3 regions of the Anaerosinus sp. genome follow, and region 1 is predicted to be linked to each of the others. Evidence: riboswitches for the same ligand, from Rfam matches in the RefSeq annotation. Region 1 holds a riboswitch; each other region holds the start of a gene.
What was found. A riboswitch is a leader RNA that binds a small molecule or an ion and turns the genes downstream of it on or off. The one in region 1 is predicted to bind cobalamin.
Positions count from the first base shown of each region.

Region 2: another riboswitch for cobalamin. It lies ahead of ACWZFG_RS02405 (TonB-dependent receptor plug domain-containing protein); the one in region 1 lies ahead of ACWZFG_RS00795 (TonB-dependent receptor plug domain-containing protein).
Region 3: another riboswitch for cobalamin. It lies ahead of ACWZFG_RS02275 (TonB-dependent receptor plug domain-containing protein); the one in region 1 lies ahead of ACWZFG_RS00795 (TonB-dependent receptor plug domain-containing protein).

Region 1 covers NZ_CBDNNH010000002.1:110,140-116,243, forward strand. The annotation lists gene ACWZFG_RS00780 (autotransporter outer membrane beta-barrel domain-containing protein) at 1-1,296, shown strand, start outside; gene ACWZFG_RS00785 (YbjN domain-containing protein) at 1,363-1,836, shown strand; gene ACWZFG_RS00790 (OmpH family outer membrane protein) at 2,044-2,316, shown strand; cobalamin riboswitch at 2,472-2,643, shown strand; gene ACWZFG_RS00795 (TonB-dependent receptor plug domain-containing protein) at 2,833-4,833, shown strand; gene ACWZFG_RS00800 (3'-5' exonuclease) at 5,149-5,706, shown strand; gene ACWZFG_RS00805 (DUF523 domain-containing protein) at 5,757-6,104, shown strand, end outside.
Region 2 covers NZ_CBDNNH010000003.1:65,958-72,061, forward strand. The annotation lists gene ACWZFG_RS02395 (nitrogenase component 1) at 1-369, shown strand, start outside; gene ACWZFG_RS02400 (nitrogenase component 1) at 359-1,660, shown strand; cobalamin riboswitch at 1,734-1,910, shown strand; gene ACWZFG_RS02405 (TonB-dependent receptor plug domain-containing protein) at 2,083-3,975, shown strand; gene ACWZFG_RS02410 (ABC transporter substrate-binding protein) at 4,036-5,007, shown strand; gene ACWZFG_RS02415 (ATP-binding protein) at 5,012-6,037, shown strand; gene ACWZFG_RS02420 (VWA domain-containing protein) at 6,062-6,104, shown strand, end outside.
Region 3 covers NZ_CBDNNH010000003.1:22,609-28,712, forward strand. The annotation lists gene ACWZFG_RS02265 (ABC transporter ATP-binding protein) at 1-1,186, shown strand, start outside; gene ACWZFG_RS02270 (radical SAM protein) at 1,164-2,207, shown strand; cobalamin riboswitch at 2,282-2,458, shown strand; gene ACWZFG_RS02275 (TonB-dependent receptor plug domain-containing protein) at 2,589-4,511, shown strand; gene cobN (cobaltochelatase subunit CobN) at 4,773-6,104, shown strand, end outside.

The DNA of each region.
Region 1 (6,104 bases):
GCTAGTACATATGCTGATGGAAATTTAATGATTAATGATAATCAGGGTAATTTTGTAATTAATGGACTAAAAGCAGGTTCGAGTAATAACAGTATTACGATTTCTACTGATAATAATAATGTAAATGCATTGGATAATACTTCATGGGAAAAAACGTTAAACAGCTTGGCTAACAAAGTGCAATATAATGGCGTAATTAATGAAGATGGACGAGTAAGTAATTTGACTGGTATGGCAACTGTTAATGAAAGCATTACTGCACCATCAGCAAAAGCAGAGATATTATTTAAAAATGGGACTGATAGCAATATAATAGATAAAATTACGTTTAATAATGGTTCAAGTGGAACTATCACTTATGGTGATTATGAAACTGCGGTGATGAGTGGAGTAAAATCTGCGATGACATCAGCTGCTATGGGATGGCGCACTGAAAATAACAATCTCATGAAACGTATGGGGGATTTACGGTTATCATCCGGAGATGTTGGAGCATGGGCACGTATTTATAGAGGAAAATCTAGTAGTGATAAAAATAAAACCGATTATAAAGCAAATTATAATACTGTTCAAGTTGGCTACGATAAAGAAGTCGATGGAAATTGGCGTGTTGGTACTGCGATAAGCATTATGGAAGGTGACAGCAGCTATCAATATGGAGGTAGTGGTGATGACAAGTCTAAGAGTATTGCACTTTATGGAACATGGAATGGAGAAAAAGGACATTATGCCGATTTGATCTTGAAAGGAACGAAACTGACTAATGATTATACGGTATTCAATGCTGATGGACATCAGGTAGAAGGAGATTATGATACTTGGGGAACCTCTATTAGTGCAGAGTACGGTCGTCGAATTAAGCAAGATAATGGTTTTTATTATGAACCACAGTTAGAATTTACGTATGGGCATCTTAATGGAAGTGATTATGATGCGACGAGTGATTTCATGGATGTCAATGGCAAGTATAAGACGATGAATGTAAATCAAAGTAGTATGAATAGTTTGATAGGACGTATTGGGATAGCATTTGGTAGAGAAATGGAGAAAAGCAGTGTTTACGCACAATTATCATATAGTCATGAATTCTGTGGCGATATGAATACGTATTATGATGCTGATAATATGCCAAAAAGTACAAAGCAAGATTTTAAAGACAGCTGGGTAACATTCATGTTAGGCGGAACTTCTCAACTCAATGATAAACTTTATGCCTATGGTAATTTCGAGAAATCAATAGGTGGCGACATAAAAACTGACTGGCGTATTGATGCTGGTTTACGTTGGAGTTTCTAATTTGCAATAAATATAGACAGGGGCTATATTTAGCCTCTGTCAAAATAAAATTTAGGAGTGATATTCATGGTAGAAGCAGTACAAGAAGAAATCAAAAAAACGAGTGACCAAATGAATGAGAAAGCAGAAAACTTTCAAAAATTTTTAGAAAAAAATGAAATTCATGTGTTCAATGTAGAAGTGATGAACGATGAATTGAAGAGTGTTGTTTTCAGATCGCGCATAGAAGTGAATAGTCAGATGTTACCAATGGGTATTATTATTGACGAAAGTATTTTTACGCTTATTCGAACACAAATATTTACCGGTATTGATGAGAAAAAACAAGGGGAAATAGTTGAATTTATAAATGAAATCAATAGAGACTTTAAAATTTTTAAATACTATATAGGCACAGATTATAATTTATATCTTGATGTTTGCCTCCCATTTGTTGAGGAAACATTTGATAGTAATATGGTTCATCTGATGCTAGATATGATAGTAAAACATTTAAAGGATGCTTATCCTAAGATTATGCAGAAAATTTGGGCAGAATAATAATAGTTTACATAAAAAATAGAATTTATAATGTATATTAAGGAGCGTTTTAAGATGAAAAAAATATTTTTAGCGGTTATGGTTTCTGTAGTTTGTTTATTTGGACTTGCAAATGGTGGGATTTCTAAAGCAGAAGCAGCGGAAAGTCTTGGATATGTTAACTTGTAGGCGGTTTTTGCTGCATATCCTAATATAAATAAAGCAGAGATGACGCTACAGCAAGAACAGCAAAAATCGCAGCAAGAATATCATTCTAAGGCGGCAACGTTAAATGATGCGGAAAAGATGGCATTAGAAAAAGAATTGAACCAAGCTTTGGCGAAAAAACAATTGGAAGTCATGGAACCGATTCAAACGAAGATAAATCAAGCAATTGCTAAAGCGGCACAAGCAAAAGGAATCTATCAAGTTGTTAAAGCAGAAGAAATGCTGTATGGTGGTACAGACTTGACGAAAGACGTTATTGAGATGATTAAGTAAAAATAAGAATATAATTATAATAGGTTAAATAAAATGGGTCTCCAACCATAGAGATATTCTCTATGGTTGGAGACTTTTTCTATGTGAAAAATTTTGTAGAAAAATGTTGACTATATGACCACTATATAGTTTATAATGACAATCGTTGTTTAAAATAGCATATTTGCACAAGGGGTGCCGCAAGGCTTAATAGGGAAATCGGTAGAATCCGATACGGTCCCGCCGCTGTAAGGGGAGCAACTTCTATAATGTCACTGGAGAATTTCTGGGAAGGCAGAAGAAGCGATGAACCTAAGTCAGAAGAACTGCCCGCTGTAAGATCACCGTTAGACCTGCGACAGACAGGAAGGGGATATTGCGCTATATACTTAGTATATATTTCTGCGTAATATTTTGCCCTTTCCCAATCATGGGAAAGGGTTTTTTATTTTGTTTCAGAGGAAGCTGTAGGACCATGAAAGATTGGCTATAGATTATCCTTTGTATAGATGATGAAAGATAAAAGGGGAAGAGTAAATGTTAAGAAGTGAAAGAAATTTGTACAAAAAGATTTTTCTTACGATGTTAATGGGGACAAGTTTTGTGCTTAGTGGTGCGGTAGGACATGCGGAGGAAGCTGGGGATGTTGCGGTTAAGGAAGAAAAACCAGCAACAGAAATGAAAACAGCAACGCTTGATGAGTTTACATTAGATGAAGTAATCGTTACGGCGCAACGTATTGAAACAAAAGATTTAGACACACCGGCAACGACGACGGTAATTACCGCACAAAAGTTAAAAGATAGTGGTGCAGCGACTGTTTTTGAAGCAATTGAGCGCATTCCTGGGATTAATAGCTATTCATATGGAAATGGTGGCGGTGATTATGGCGCAATGTATTCGCGTATTAATATCCGTGGGATGGATAAGGGCACGCTCATTTTAGTGAATGGCAGTCCTGTAAACTTAATGAATTATAATAGTATGATGAGCTCTATTCCAGTAGAAGCAGTAGATCGAGTTGAAATTGTAAAAGGTTCAAATGCCGTTTTATATGGTGCAGAAGCTATGGGCGGCGTCATTAATATTATTACGAAAAAATCTGGTACAGTTGGCGGAAGTGTAACAGCGCAAACGGGCAATTATAATAAAAACTACTCCGTGGGCGTAAATGCGGATGATGTTAATATTTTTTATAAACGCGAATTCTATAATTCTATCGATGATTATAATCCACTATTTGCGACAACAACGAAAAAGACCTCAAAAGATAAAGGGACGAGAGACTCTATCTTTATGAATTATAATATTAATGATAAATTAACAATGACTTACGCATATTCAGATACAGATAGTACTTATAAACAGTTTTCCTATGATAATGCTACAAAAGATTGGACCAAGCTTACTAAAGAAAACTTATATTATGATAATAGACAAAATGTAAATTTGAGTTATGATGACACGGAGAATCAATTAAAATCTACGATTACTTATAATAAAAATAAGCTAAGAGGCTATAAAGGTGCTACAACGAATACGGATTTAAGTAGTATTGATTTTAATACGCAAAAAGCATGGGATATTAATGATGGAAAAGATACCTTGGTAGGTGGAATTAATATACATCGTGAGAGCTATACGCAAAACTATGGTGCTCATACAGGTGACTTTGATAGAGACAGTTATGCATTATACCTTTCTTATACCAATCAAATCAATGACAGATTTTCTACGACAATTGGAGCAAGAGAACATTTTGTGAAGGGAAATGAGTATGATGATGCACAAAATATCTTTTTGCCACAATTGCAAGCACTCTATAAAATTAACGATAGTACTTCCTGGTATGTGAATGTTGGTAAATCGTTTGAACTTCCGGCATCGAATTCACCTTTTTATGGATCAGCTGCCATATCTACAGCGCTTCCATTAAAACCGCAAGAAGGGTGGAATTATGAAACTGGGTTAAAAGTGATTAATGATACGGAATCTTTTAAACTTGCAGTTTTTAAAATGGATGTAAAAAATAAATTTAAATGGGTAAAAGAAAATACAGTAATTCCAGGCGGTGATCCGAATACAAGTATCCAAATCAATCGTGATAAGTTTAGAAATACGGGAGTAGAAATGGAATATACTAAAAAAGTAAATGATAATTTGCAACTTAATTTAGGTGCTTATTATGGAAATCCGGAAGCTAAGGACGGCGATGGTGACTGGACACAAGATGAAGCTAGATTGCAATTTTCTGCGGGAGCTACCTATAAAAAAGATAAATTGACGCTTGATATGGAGTGGTTTGTGACAGCAAAACGCGAAATGGCATATTATAATTATGCAGGTAATACGAAATATCAAGATCATAGAGTGCCTGACAAAATTGACTTGAATTTAACGATGCAATATGATATTAATCCGGATGATACAATTACCTTGGGCGGATATAATTTACTAAATCGTGAAAACCCGATAAATAATTCGGAAAATTGGTCTACTCCTCGTAATTATAGATTAGCTTATACACATAGGTTCTAATTTTATATAAGATGGCAGATATTAAATGATATCTGCCATTTTAATACCATTTTTGGCTATAGAAGAGGTATTGTGAGGATGTGAAAATTGAGAAAACAAAAATATAGTATATGTTTTACTGCTTTTCAGTCATTGCTTTAAGCCCGGATTTAATTATTAAGCGGGAAGGAGCAGGGGAAGAAATGATACAAAGCTATCGTGATTTGGAAATCCCTGTTTTTGTAGTATAAAGGCTTACGAATGATTTTTTGATTGCACTGATTGAGGTTATGCTGTACAATATTCTAAGTAATTTTGTCTTGTGGAAGGTAATGGATGATGAATTTTGTTGCAATAGATTTTGAAACGGCGAATCAATATCGTAATAGTGCGTGCAGTGTTGCTGTTGTTGAAGTGAAAAATGGAGAAATATATGATTCTTACTATGCATTGATTCGTCCACCGATGATGCAGTTTAATCGAATTAATATAGATATTCATGGGATTACACCGGCAGATGTGAGAGATAAACCTAATTTTTCAACAATATGGAACGATTTGAAGCCATGTTTGGAAGGCAGAAATGTCATTGCCCATAATGCGAGCTTCGATATGAGTGTGCTAAAAAGTTGTTTGACTTATTATCAGCTTACGATGCCAAATTTTTCGCATTTTTGTACAGTAAGTATGGCAAAAAAGGTTTGGCCGGAATTAGAAAATCATAAACTAGGGACTTTAGGCGATTATTTTCATATTGATTTTCAGCATCATAATGCATTAGATGATGCTAGAACCTGTGCTTGTGTTGCACTTCTTGCTGCAAAAAAATTACAGGTAACAAGTTTTCGGGAACTTATTGCTAAGTTAGGGTTACCAAATAAAAAGTTTTGTTGACACCCATAGGGCAATCTAATAGAGGATAAATTAGATAAGGGGGAAGCGAAATGATATTGGTAAGTGCGTGTTTATTAGGTCATAACACAAAGTATAACGGTGGGTCAAATGATCATCCTTTGCTGATGAAATATAATGAGTTAGGAAAATTTGTTGCAGTCTGTCCAGAGTGCTTAGGAAAACTGCCAATTCCTCATCCACCTTCGGAAATTATTGGTGGCAGTGGAAAAGATGTTTGGACGGAAAAAGCGAAAGTGATTAGCAATCAGCATCATGTGGTAACGGCAAATTTTATTCACGGAGCAGAAAGAGTTTTAGAAATTGCCAAGCAATATAAGATAAAAGCGGCGATTTTAAAAGAGCGTAGTCCATCTTGTGGAGTACATCAAATTTATGAT
Region 2 (6,104 bases), on a different contig from region 1:
AAAAGTTACATTTTTGTTATTGGGTATGCAAGCCGTTATTTTGATCCGAAGTTTCATTTAGAAACGTTATCAGCTGTGGGTGCAGAACTTAAAGCGGTAGTTTTACATAATGATTTAACGAGTAAAGAAAAAGCAGAGCAACGCAAGCGAATCATGGAGCTAACGGATATTCCCTGCTATACAGAAGAAGAGATAAAAACGCTGGCAGAGCAAGTGGACTTTGTTTTAACGACGACAGATTTAATTGATCTTCCCCATCAGTTGTCTATCTCAATTCAACAAGTTGGCATTTGGGGTCTGGAAAATCTGCTAAATAAAGTATCTATGGCAATTCATGGACGTGGCAGGAGGATTCTATATGAATACTAATCAGAAATTGCAGCGGTGGCTGCCGTGTAAAAGTCGTTGTGAAATGGCGGGCGCAGCCTCATTTTTTTTAAGTCTAAAAGATTGTGTGATTTTGATAAACGGGCCTCGTTGGTGTGCAACGATTGCCGAACGCGAGATGGCAAGAGTCGAGAAAAAATATGAGCGAAGAATCTTTTGTAGTGAAGTAAAGGAAATCGATTTGTTGTACGGCGCAGATGATGCGCTTTTGCTGGCGTTAGAAGAAGTAAAAAAAGAATGTAATCCTAAAATGATTGCAGTCATCAACAGTTGCTCAGTCAGCTTAATCGGTGATGACATTCAGGGGATTTGTCATAGAGCTAATTTAGCTTGTGAGATTATTGCGGTTGATGCAGGCGGACTTAAGGGAGAATTTTGGGAAGGGTATCAGGAAGCATTAGATAAAATTCTTGACTTAGTTACTGCAAAGGTAAAAGTTAAAAAAGAAGTTGTGCGGAAAAATCGCGTAAATCTTTTTGGCTGGTGCAATAACTATCCCAATTGGCAAGGGGATTTAGCTGAAATCAAGCGAATGCTTATATCCTCTGGGATTGAAGTTGGTGTTTGCCTTGGTGCAGATGAAACTTCTCTAGCTGAGATGATGCAATTGCCATTGGCTGCTTGCAATATTGTTTTAGCTCCGGAACTTGGAGTTGAAGCGGCAAAACGGTTAGCAGAAGAATGGGGGCAAGATTACCTTATTGCGCCTACACCTTATGGAATGCAATGTTCCATTGCCTGGTTAAATCGGATTGCAGAAAAATTACAGATCAATATCTGCACAGAAAAACTAGAAACAGAAATCGACATCAATCAAGAAAAGCTGGATCAAGCAATTTTTCAGCTCAAAGCGGATTGTAAAAACTTTGGCTTTGGCGACGTATATTTAACGCTTCCTTACGGAGTTGCTTATGGAATCGTAGCAGCACTAAAAACAGAGTTTCCTGAATTTAATGATATTTATCTCAAAATAGAAGGCCCGAATAAAGCAGAATATCCAATGATTCAAGGCGTACGCGCCTGGCAGGTGCAACCAAGTGCTGTATCTGTTGAAGAAGCAGGTATTTCGCTTGTCCTTGGAGATTGGCAAACGAGATTGGAAGTTGGGCAATACGATCGGATGATTTTTAAAAATTTTCTTATGCCAATGCAAGGTGTTCCTGTTGCAGAACGTCCCTATGCAGGTGTTTTGGGATGGAAGCACTTTATGGCGGAAGTGATAGAAGTGTTTCATATGATTGCTTACTTACATCCGGCAAAAGTTGGAAAATAAAAAACATTAAAAAATCTTGACTGTATGACCACTATATAGTGTATGGTGGAAAACGATGCAATCATTTCGACAAATTCATATTGAGAAGATAGGTGCCGAAAGGCTTAATAGGGAAATCGGTGAAAAACCGGTACGGTCCCGCCGCTGTAATGGGGAGTAACTCCACAAAGATGTCACTGGATATATTCTGGGAAGGCGTGGGGAAGCGATGATACAGAGTCAGAAGAACTGCCTAGATTCATTTTGCCATGAAATCCTACGAGTGATAGGAAGGTGAAAGATACTGTAACTATACAATGCTGTATGCATTTGTAGGTATAGATATGGAATTTAACGCCTTTTTGCTTTTGCGAAAAGGCTTTTTCACGTAATAGCATGGTTTTTCGTTGAAGTGAAATGAAATTGAGGAGAGGTCAAAATACGTGAAACGAAAATTTTCAAAATCAAAAAAACTGGCAGCGATACTTATGCCAACAATTGCTTTAGCGACAAGCTTTATTTATGCTAATACAGCCTTTGCTGAAGAAAATTCCCAAGAAGCGATAGCTTCATATTTCTTTGATGAAGTTGTTGTAACTGCAACAAGAACACCTGTGAATGAATTTAAGGTCAATGCGAATATCAATGTAATTACAAGTGAAGATATTGCTAAAAATCATTATACGGATTTGTCGGAAGCGTTGCGTTCCATTCCTGGCGTTACAATCGCCAATTATAGTTTAGCTGGCTATGATAATAGCAATGGGTTAAAAATTAATGGCGCAGATGAAATTGTTGTATTAATTGATGGGGTTAAAATGAATGCAGCGGGCAATAAATTTTCGGCTACGATGTTTAAAAACTTAGATAATGTAGAGCGTATTGAAGTTTTGAAAGGCTCTGCATCAACATTATACGGCTCTGATGCAAAAGGTGGTGTTATCAATATCATCACGAAGAAGATCAACCACAATCAATCGAAAATAAAAATCACTGGCGGCAGTTATGCTACGGAAAACTATTTATTTAGCACAGAGGGGCACGATGAAGATTGGTCATGGAGAATTTCGCGCCAGAAAGATCTGCTTGGCGATTTTAAAGATGGTAGAGGTGTGACGACGCCAGCGCATTTAAATGGAGATACAACGAGTATAAAAATAACAAAAGAGATTGGTGAAAAATCTGATTTGACGTTTACTTATGATGGATATAAAGCGGATGAAGGTTATACAGCGTTGTGGGAAGATGCGTTTAAAAAAGGAAGTATTGATAATTATAATTGGAAATTGATTTATAATACTCAGATTGATGATAAATCGACGAATCAGTTCTCTTATATGAACAGTGTTTTTGATACAGATTACAATAAATATTTCACCAATATAAAAACTTATCGAATTTCTGATCAATATACAAGGCAGTGGGATGAAAATAATACGTTGATTGCAGGCTTTGAGTTTACGCAGGATAAAGTCGTTACTTTTAATAATGTGAAACTTACCAATCGTGCTTTGTATCTACAAGACGAGTGGGGGATAGATGACCGTTGGACGCTGACGAGCGGAATTCGCTATGATAATAACTCCGGTTTTGGCAGTCATACTTCCCCGAGTGTAAACCTTGGTTATATGGCAAGTGATGCAACGAATTTATATGTTGGGTATAGCGAATATTTTATTCCGCCTTCTCCGACCAATTTGTATAGTGCAAAATATGGAAACCCGAACATAAAGCCAGAATCCGGGAATACGCTTGAGTTTGGGATTAATCATCGGATTGATGATACGTTTGTGGCTTCTGCACATATCTTTAAACGTGATTCAGAAGATAGAATTGGCTATATCAGCAAGATCGGTAAATATGCAAATGTGGGTGACGAAAAAGCAGATGGCTGGGACATTCAATTGAAAAAGCAATTTTCTGACGCATTTAGTGGATTTGTTGGTTATACCCATACCAATGTAGACCCGACAGACCAAAGGGCAGAAAATATTGACGGGTATATTCCGAAGGGAGCTTGGAACGTTGGTCTCGATTATAAAGCTGGTAAGTTAGATCTTTCCGTATTAGGGCGCGGGGCAATTGATAGACCAGGGCCGCAAACAGCTGATGCGGTAGATCACTTCTTCCCGGCAAATACCTATTGGGTTTGGGATATTGGAATCAATTATCAAGCAACCGATGATATTAAAGCCTTTATTAAAGTGAATAATGTCTTTGATAAGTTTTATGCTGAGCATTCAAATGCGCGTTATAACTGGAGTACAACTCCGGATGAGCAATGGTGGAGTGCACCGGGCAGAAATGTACTTGTAGGGATGGAATACACTTTTTAAATCATTGATGAACCGAAAGCATTCGGTTCATCCTTCTTGCTAAGGGTGGAATAAAAATAGATGAAAAGATTTAATCGTTGCATAGTGCTTATTTTACTTGTTTTTGCATGTATATTAGGAGGCTGTGGATCGACGCGGGATGATGTGAATACGACGATTCTTAATACAGGTTATGATGTTGTAGATTCTACAGGAACAAAGCTTCATTTTACAAAGAAGCCGGAACGAATTGTCTCATTGACTATCAGTACTGATGAAATCCTATTGGAGTTGGTATCTGAGGATAGAATCGCAGCTTTAACTTATTTAGTTGATGATCCTGGGATATCAAATGCAGTTGAAAAAAGTAAAACGGTCTTAGCTCGTTTGGACGGAAATAGTGCGGAAGCAATTCTGGCACTAAAACCTGACTTAGTTATTGTTGCAGATTTTTTTAAAGTAGAAATGATTGAGACTTTACGTGAGCTAGGAATTCCGGTTTATGTATATAAAACGCAAAAAAATATTCAAGATGTAAAAAATTCCATTGTGGAACTGGCAAATGTTGTAGGAGAACCACAAAATGCTTTACCGCTACTCACGATGATGGATGCAAAATTAGCACAAATCGAAATGACGGTGAATGAAATTCTGGAAAGTGAACGAAAAAGAGTGATTTATATACAGACCAATGGAGCAACCTTTCGTCCTGAAAGCACATTTCATGATATTTGCAAGTTTGCAGGGGTAAAAGAGGCGGCATTGGAGCTGAATTATCAAAAGAATATTACGTTATCCAAAGAAGAAATTGTTCGATTAAATCCAGATGCCTTTGTTTTATCGGCATGGGATTATGATGGGAAACATGAGACGCAGGAGCGTTGTAAAGAAATTCAAGAAGATCCTGCGTATCAATCGATTAAAGCAATAAAAAATCATGCAATTGTCGCCTTGCCCGGAGCGCATATGCAATCATTATCACATTATATCGTTTATGCGATTGAAGACATGGCAAAGGCGATGTATCCAGAAAAGTTTAAATTGAAGGAGTAAAAACATGAAAAGAAAAGTAGTATATCCGTTTACAGCTATCGTTGGACAGGAGGAAATGAAATTATCTTTAATTTTAAATGTCATTAATCCATCGTTAGGCGGTGTTTTAATTAAAGGGGAAAAAGGAACGGCAAAATCAACTGCGGTTAGAGCTTTGGCAGAACTTTTACCGGCGATGGAAGTTGTTGATGGCTGTCAATTCCACTGTGATCCAAGTGAAGTGAATTTGCTTTGTGAAGCTTGCCAGAAGAAACAGCAAGAACATAAATTAGTAAGTCATCATGCGGTAAAAATGCGTGTGGTGGAATTGCCGGTAAGTGCGACGGAAGATCGCGTGGTTGGTACACTTGACATTGAACATGCGATTAAACATGGGGAAAAGAAATTTGAAGCAGGGATTCTTGCCCAAGCGAATCGCAATATTCTTTATGTTGATGAAATTAATCTACTTGATGATCATGTCGTTGATGTTCTTTTAGATGCGGCAGCAATGGGAATTAATACGGTTGAACGTGAAGGGGTGTCCTACTCTCATCCGGCGAGATTTGTCCTTGTCGGGACAATGAATCCGGAAGAAGGCGATATTCGTCCGCAATTGCTAGATCGATTTGGACTATCTGTAGTTGTTACTGGTGAACATGAACCGGGAAAAAGGGTGGAAGTCATCAAAAGACGTCTTGCTTATGAAGCTGACCCGGAAACTTTTATTGCAGATTGTCAAGAGGAGCAAGAAGCTTTAGCAACAAAAATTATTCAAGCAAGAAAAATTTTGACAAACGTAACGATTTCTGATGAACTTTTAGTTGCAGTTGCTAAAATGGCGATAGAATTAGGCGTCGATGGCCATCGCAGTGATATTACAACGATTAAAACAGCGATGACTTTGGCTGCTTTTGATGGTAGAGAAGAAGTCTTACTTGAAGATATAAAAAATGCGGCAAAATTGGTATTGCCGCATAGAATGCGCCGTCGTCCATTTGAAGAAGGTGCCTTGGATTGGGATAAAGTTGAAGCTTTACTTGCAGAGTAAATGGTTTTGTGGGAGGAAAGAAAGATGATGATACCATCTGCATATCCGTTTGCGGCAATTGTTGGGC
Region 3 (6,104 bases), on a different contig from region 1:
TAATTTTACAGTAAATCCGGGAGAGTTTGTTGGTATTATTGGACCCAATGGCGCAGGTAAAAGTACGTTGCTAAAAAGTTTACGGGGAATTCATTCAGCAATAGGAACCATCGAAATATTTGGGGAAAATCTGCATACATTATCTGAAAAGCAGATTGCGCGTAAAGTTGCTTATATGCAGCAGGAAATTAATACAGGATTCGGATTTTCAGCAAAACAGGTTGTTTTAGCAGGACGATATCCTTATTTGGAATGGTGGCAGAATGAAAGTGAAGAGGACTATGCAATTGCTGGAAAATATATGAAATTTACAGGCGTCTCTCATTTAGCGGATAAGGATATTAATCATATGTCAGGTGGGGAAAAACAGCGTGTATTATTAGCAAAGGTTCTTACACAAGAAACGGATTTGATTTTTCTTGATGAGCCTACGGCTAGTCTCGATTTAACGTATCAAGAAGAGATTTTTCGTCAGTGCAAAGAGCTTTGTCGTCAGGGAAAAACTATTTTGATTGTTGTTCATGACATTCGCTTGGCGGCAAAATTTTGTTCTCGATTAATTTTACTGAATAAAGGTAACGTTTTAGCGGATGGATTACCAGAAGAAGTAATCACTACTGGTAATTTACATCAAGCGTATCAGATGAATGCAGCAGTGTTTAATAATTATGTATCGGGATTGCTTGATATCTATACTTATCATAAAGAGAACAGAAATGATAGCAAGCAACGGATTCACATTATTAGTGGAGGCGGGATTGCTTCGGATTTAATAAGAAAGTTATATGAACAGCACTATAAGATTAGTACGGGGGTATTATCAACTGGAGATGGAGACGCAATTGTAGCGTCTGCATTTAATGCAAAGGTGATTTATAAGGAAGCTTTTGCTCCTATCGATGAATCAAATAGTGAGGAAAATCGCGTGTTAATTGGTCATGCAACCTTTACAGTACTTTGTAATATTGCCTATGGAATAAATAATTTAATGAACTTAAAAGATGCATTTATTGCAAAACAATTGATTGTTTTGGAGGATACACCGATTGAAGAACGTGATTATACAAATGGGGAAGCAAAACGCTTATACGATGTATTAATACGGCAATCACAAGTAAAAGTAATGACAACAAATGAATTTATGCATTTAATGGAGCAGAAAAATGGGGTTTTTAAATCAATTTGAAACATCGACAAAGATGCTATTACTTAGTTTAACCGGTACTTGTAATTTATCATGTAAGTATTGCTATGCAAATGAACATGCTGCTGATTTTATGTCAGTTGAGACAGCGATTCAAGCAGTAGATATTGCTGCAAGAAGTAAGGAGAAGTTTATCCTTCAATTTAGTGGTGGAGAACCGCTGCTGAATTTTCCAGTCATTCAAGCGGTGATTGAATATGTTCAGGAAAATAAAATTCCTGCATTAATGCAGGTGCAAACAAATGGAACGTTAATTACTGAGAAAATCGCGAAAATCTTAAAAAAAGGAAAAGTTGCAATTGGCGTTAGCATAGATGGGAGAACACAGGAAAATGATAGGCAGAGATGTTTTCCAAATGGTAGTGGATGTATGCAGGCGATTTTAAATGGAATTGAAATTTTGAAACATCATTCTATCCAAATCGGTGTGACTTGTGTTGTGACAGCTCAAAATGTAAATAAATTAACAGGGATTGTAGAGCTTGCCTATTACCTTGGAAATGTAAGGCGAATTGGGTTTGATTTACTAAGAGGACAAGGACGCGGTGCAGAGATAAAAGCGGCAGAACCTCAAGACGTAAAAGCTGGATTAGAGAAAGCGTTTACCTTAGCTGAAAAGCTTGAAGAACTAACAGGACGTAAAATATTGTTTGCGCAGTTAGAGCGCGTGGAAAAATTAAAAAAAGGCAGCTTAACGACCTTTGCGCATTGCCATGCGATGAATGGTGCTGCAATTTATGTTGATGCAACTGGAGATATCTATGCTTGTGCTTCATTGGTTGGTAATCCTGACTTTTATATTGGAAATATTAAAACGGGTGTGGATAGACAAAAACAAGCCAAGGTTGCAGAGTTAATAAAAAATAGTTTGCATTTTTGCTTAGAGTGCAATGATTTTTCGTTGTGTGGCGGGGGTTGTTTTGCTAGATGGTATGGTAGCAAAACAAAAATGGCATATCCTTCGGAATGTAGTTTGAAGCGGACAGCAATTCATTGTAGTTAATTGGAGAAAAATATAAATTTATGCTTTTAAAAGCTTGACTATATAGCCACTATATAGTTTATGATGAAAAACGAATTTCATAATCGCGCAATAGGTGCCAAAAGGGCTTAATAGGGAAATCGGTGTAAATCCGGTACGGTCCCGCCGCTGTAAAGAGGAGCAACTCCAAATATGTCACTGAGAGAAATCTTGGGAAGGCTGGAGAAGTGATGAATCTGAGTCAGAAGAACTGCCGTTGCATGATCATACCGTTAGACCTGCGAGCGACAGGGATGGGAGATATACAGTGAATACTGTTTATTTTGCATGAAAACTCTGTACGCAAATCGCGTGACAGAGTTTTTTATTATTTTCTATTAATTATTTTTGGAGGAATCTACAATGAAAAGGGATTTTTTACGAAAAAGAACAATTTTAGCCGCGATTGCTTGTACTACATTTGTTTCGTTAGCATTGCCAAGTGTAGAAGCCGCTACCTTAGATGAATATACGCTAGACAATGTTGTTGTTACAGCATCTAAAATGGAACAGAGTGCTTTTAAAGCACCTGCAAATATCAATGTTGTTACGCGTGAAATGTTAGAAAAAAATCATTATGCAAACTTAACGGATGTGCTTAGAGATGTTCCAGGTGTTACTATTCAAAACTATGGAAACGGTGGCGGAAATTATACTTCAAACAGTATTTATATTAATGGAACAAAAAATATTGTAGTTCTTATTGATGGAATGAGAGTAAATACAAATGGTAGTACTTTCTCAAAATTTAATGCTTCAGAAGTAGTAGATATGGATACCATTGAACGAATTGAAATATTAAAAGGTTCAGCATCAACACTTTATGGTTCAGATGCCTCTGGCGGTGTAATTAATATTATTACACGCAAAGTCTCTGCAGGTGATAATAAAACTTCCTTAGAAATTACAGGTGGCAGTTTTGGTAAGGAACAATATAGTTTTTTGAATACGGGAAGAACGGATGACAATGTTTATTGGATGCTTGCTGCGCAAAAAGATATTAGTGGTGATTTTAAGGATGGGCGCAGCAATACAATTCAAAATGAAGTAAATGCAAACGATTTTAATTTTAAAATCGGCAAAGATTTTGATGAAGATACTTCGCTAGTATTTACTTACGAATCTTATCAATCGGATTATTTACGCCCGAAAAATGGCGGTCTTCATGAAACGAAAATTAGTGAAGGTGAAAAAGACCAAAAGAGATTGAGTATTTTATCCACAAATCGTATTTCTGAAAAAGCAGTAAATCAGATTTCGTTATATCAAAATAAAAACTATCTTAACGATAACTATAATGATCCAATGAACGTATGGTTAATGGATTTAGAGACTTCTGGGATCAGTGACCAGGTAACTTATACAACAGAGAATCACACCTTAGTAGGCGGCTTTGATTTTTATCAAGATAAGATCAAGAATTATTCTAGTACAAGTTATGGTTATACAGATGCTTGGCGAGATCGAACGATTACAAATCGTGCCTTTTATTTGCAAGATGCTTGGCATATGAATAATGAATGGACATTAACGACGGGGATTCGGACAGACAATCATTCCGTATATGGACACCACAATACGCCAAGTGTTGTATTAGGTTATGAAGCGAGTGACAATACAAATTACTATATGAGTTATAAGGAATTCTTTATATCGCCAAATCAATATCAGTTATATTCCTCTTACGGAAGTTTAAATTTAGAACCGGAAACAGGAAAAACAATAGAATTTGGTGTGAATCACAAATTTGATAAAACCTTCACGGGTAGTTTCAATATATTTAAGCGAGAAGCAGAAAATATGATCGGATTTAATTCGGACACCTATAAATATTACAATGTTGGGGAAGAAAGTGCCCGTGGCTGGGATGTTCAGTTAACAAAGCAATTTAATGATAATTTTAGTGCCAATGTAGGCTATACGCATTTGTATATTGATCCGGAAAATGCATCTTCAAATCCAAATCGGAATGGATATTTACCGCGCGGTGCTTGGAACCTCGGGATGAAATACGAAAAGGATCAATTTGATATGCAGCTTAACGGCAGAGGCATTATTGATAGAGAAGGGCGCAAAGGGAAAAATATAGCCGATGAATTTACCTCTTTCTGGATTTGGGATGCAGCAATCAATTATCAATTCGAAGACAATGCAAAAGCGTTTATTCGTGTGAATAATATCTTTGATAAATTCTATACAGATCAATGTTATGATATGGATCCAGATGGTAGTTGGTATTCAGCACCAGGGCGTAACTTCCAAGTTGGAGTTCAATATTCATTCTAATCATCAATTCGCACTTTATGATGAAAGCAATAGGGCTGATAACAGCCCTATTTTTCTAATATAAACAAGGCTGTTTCAGTAGGAGGCTCAACTCCCACTGAAATCAGACGCGTAATTCAGGGGCTTACGAGGTCTTTACTTCCGCTTAAAGAAGCGAGGATATTATAAGCAGAGAACCAAAATCTTCGATTTTGTGTGAATCGCTTATTTCGATAGATGACCCCGGTAGCCGTCGATAAATGAGCAATGGAGTAAAAGAATATGAGCAAAATATTATTTATCACCAATATGGAACATCATGAGAGGGGAATGAAAGCAGCTAAGCTTCTTGCTGAGAAAACAAATCAGTTAAATGATGCTTTTGAGCAATTGCAGATAAAAGATAGTGAAATCTGGAATCAACGCTGGGAAGAGAAGCTTTGCGCGTGTGAGTTTGTTTTAGTGTCATGGATGGGGACGGGATTATGCTGTGACTTTTTAAAAAAATCTTCAATCTATATGCAGAAAAACCACATTTACCATCTTTATCACATCATGGATGCTGGTGACGATGTACTGGATTTAGGCTTAACTCCCGAAGAAAAAAATACAATTTTTAAATATTTTAGTTATGGCGGCTTAGAGAATTTCTCGAATTTATGGCTTTGGCTTGCAAAAACATTTTGTAAAAAAAATTGTCAAGTAGAAGAACCAAAACAAATGCCATGGGCAGGGGTATATCATCCTAATTATCCGGATGAAACCTTAAGTATTGAGGAGTATTTGGAAAAGAAGCAATCACTCAATAAGCCGATCATTGGTATGATTTTTTCGCGGGAAGATTGGTTATGGCAGAACTTAGCTTATCCAAATCAAGTAATTGCTGAAATTGAAAGGCAAGGATTTATTCCACTTGTGATTTTTACGACAACAATGGCGAATGAAGAAACAGGGGCGGTTAACTTACAAACCAATATAGAAAAGTTTTTTTATCAAAATGGACACCCTATAATTGACGTGTTAATTAACAATTTTGTTTTTTCTTTGACGGTTACGGGATTTGTTGCATTAGAAGCATTAAAAAAATTAAATGTTCCAATCTTACAAGCATACCATTTATATAATACGTATCAATGGTGGAAGAATAGCTTTGTAGGAATGTCGGCAAATGAATTATCCTATGCGATTGCATTGCCTGAATTTGATGGAATTATTCATAGTGTACCAGTCGCAACACAAGAAGAATTAGAGGATGGGACACATACAAAATGCATATTAGGAGAACGAATTGAGCGGTTAATACAAAAGGCTGGAAAATGGGCTAAATTAAATAAAAAGCAGAACAAAGAAAAGAAAGTTGCAATCATATTTCATAATTATCCGCCAACAAATTCAAACATCGGAAGTGCAGCAAGTCTTGATTCTATTGAAAGTATTCGCCTGTTATTAAAAAGGTTGAAAGATGATGGCTATCAGGTAGATCGTTTGCCTGTAAGTCGCGAAGAATTTATTGCGGATCTAACAAGTCATGCCACCAATGATCGGCGGTTTATTTCAGAAAAACAAATTTTAGAAGCTGACGGGAAATTAACAAAAGAACAATATCAAGCTTAT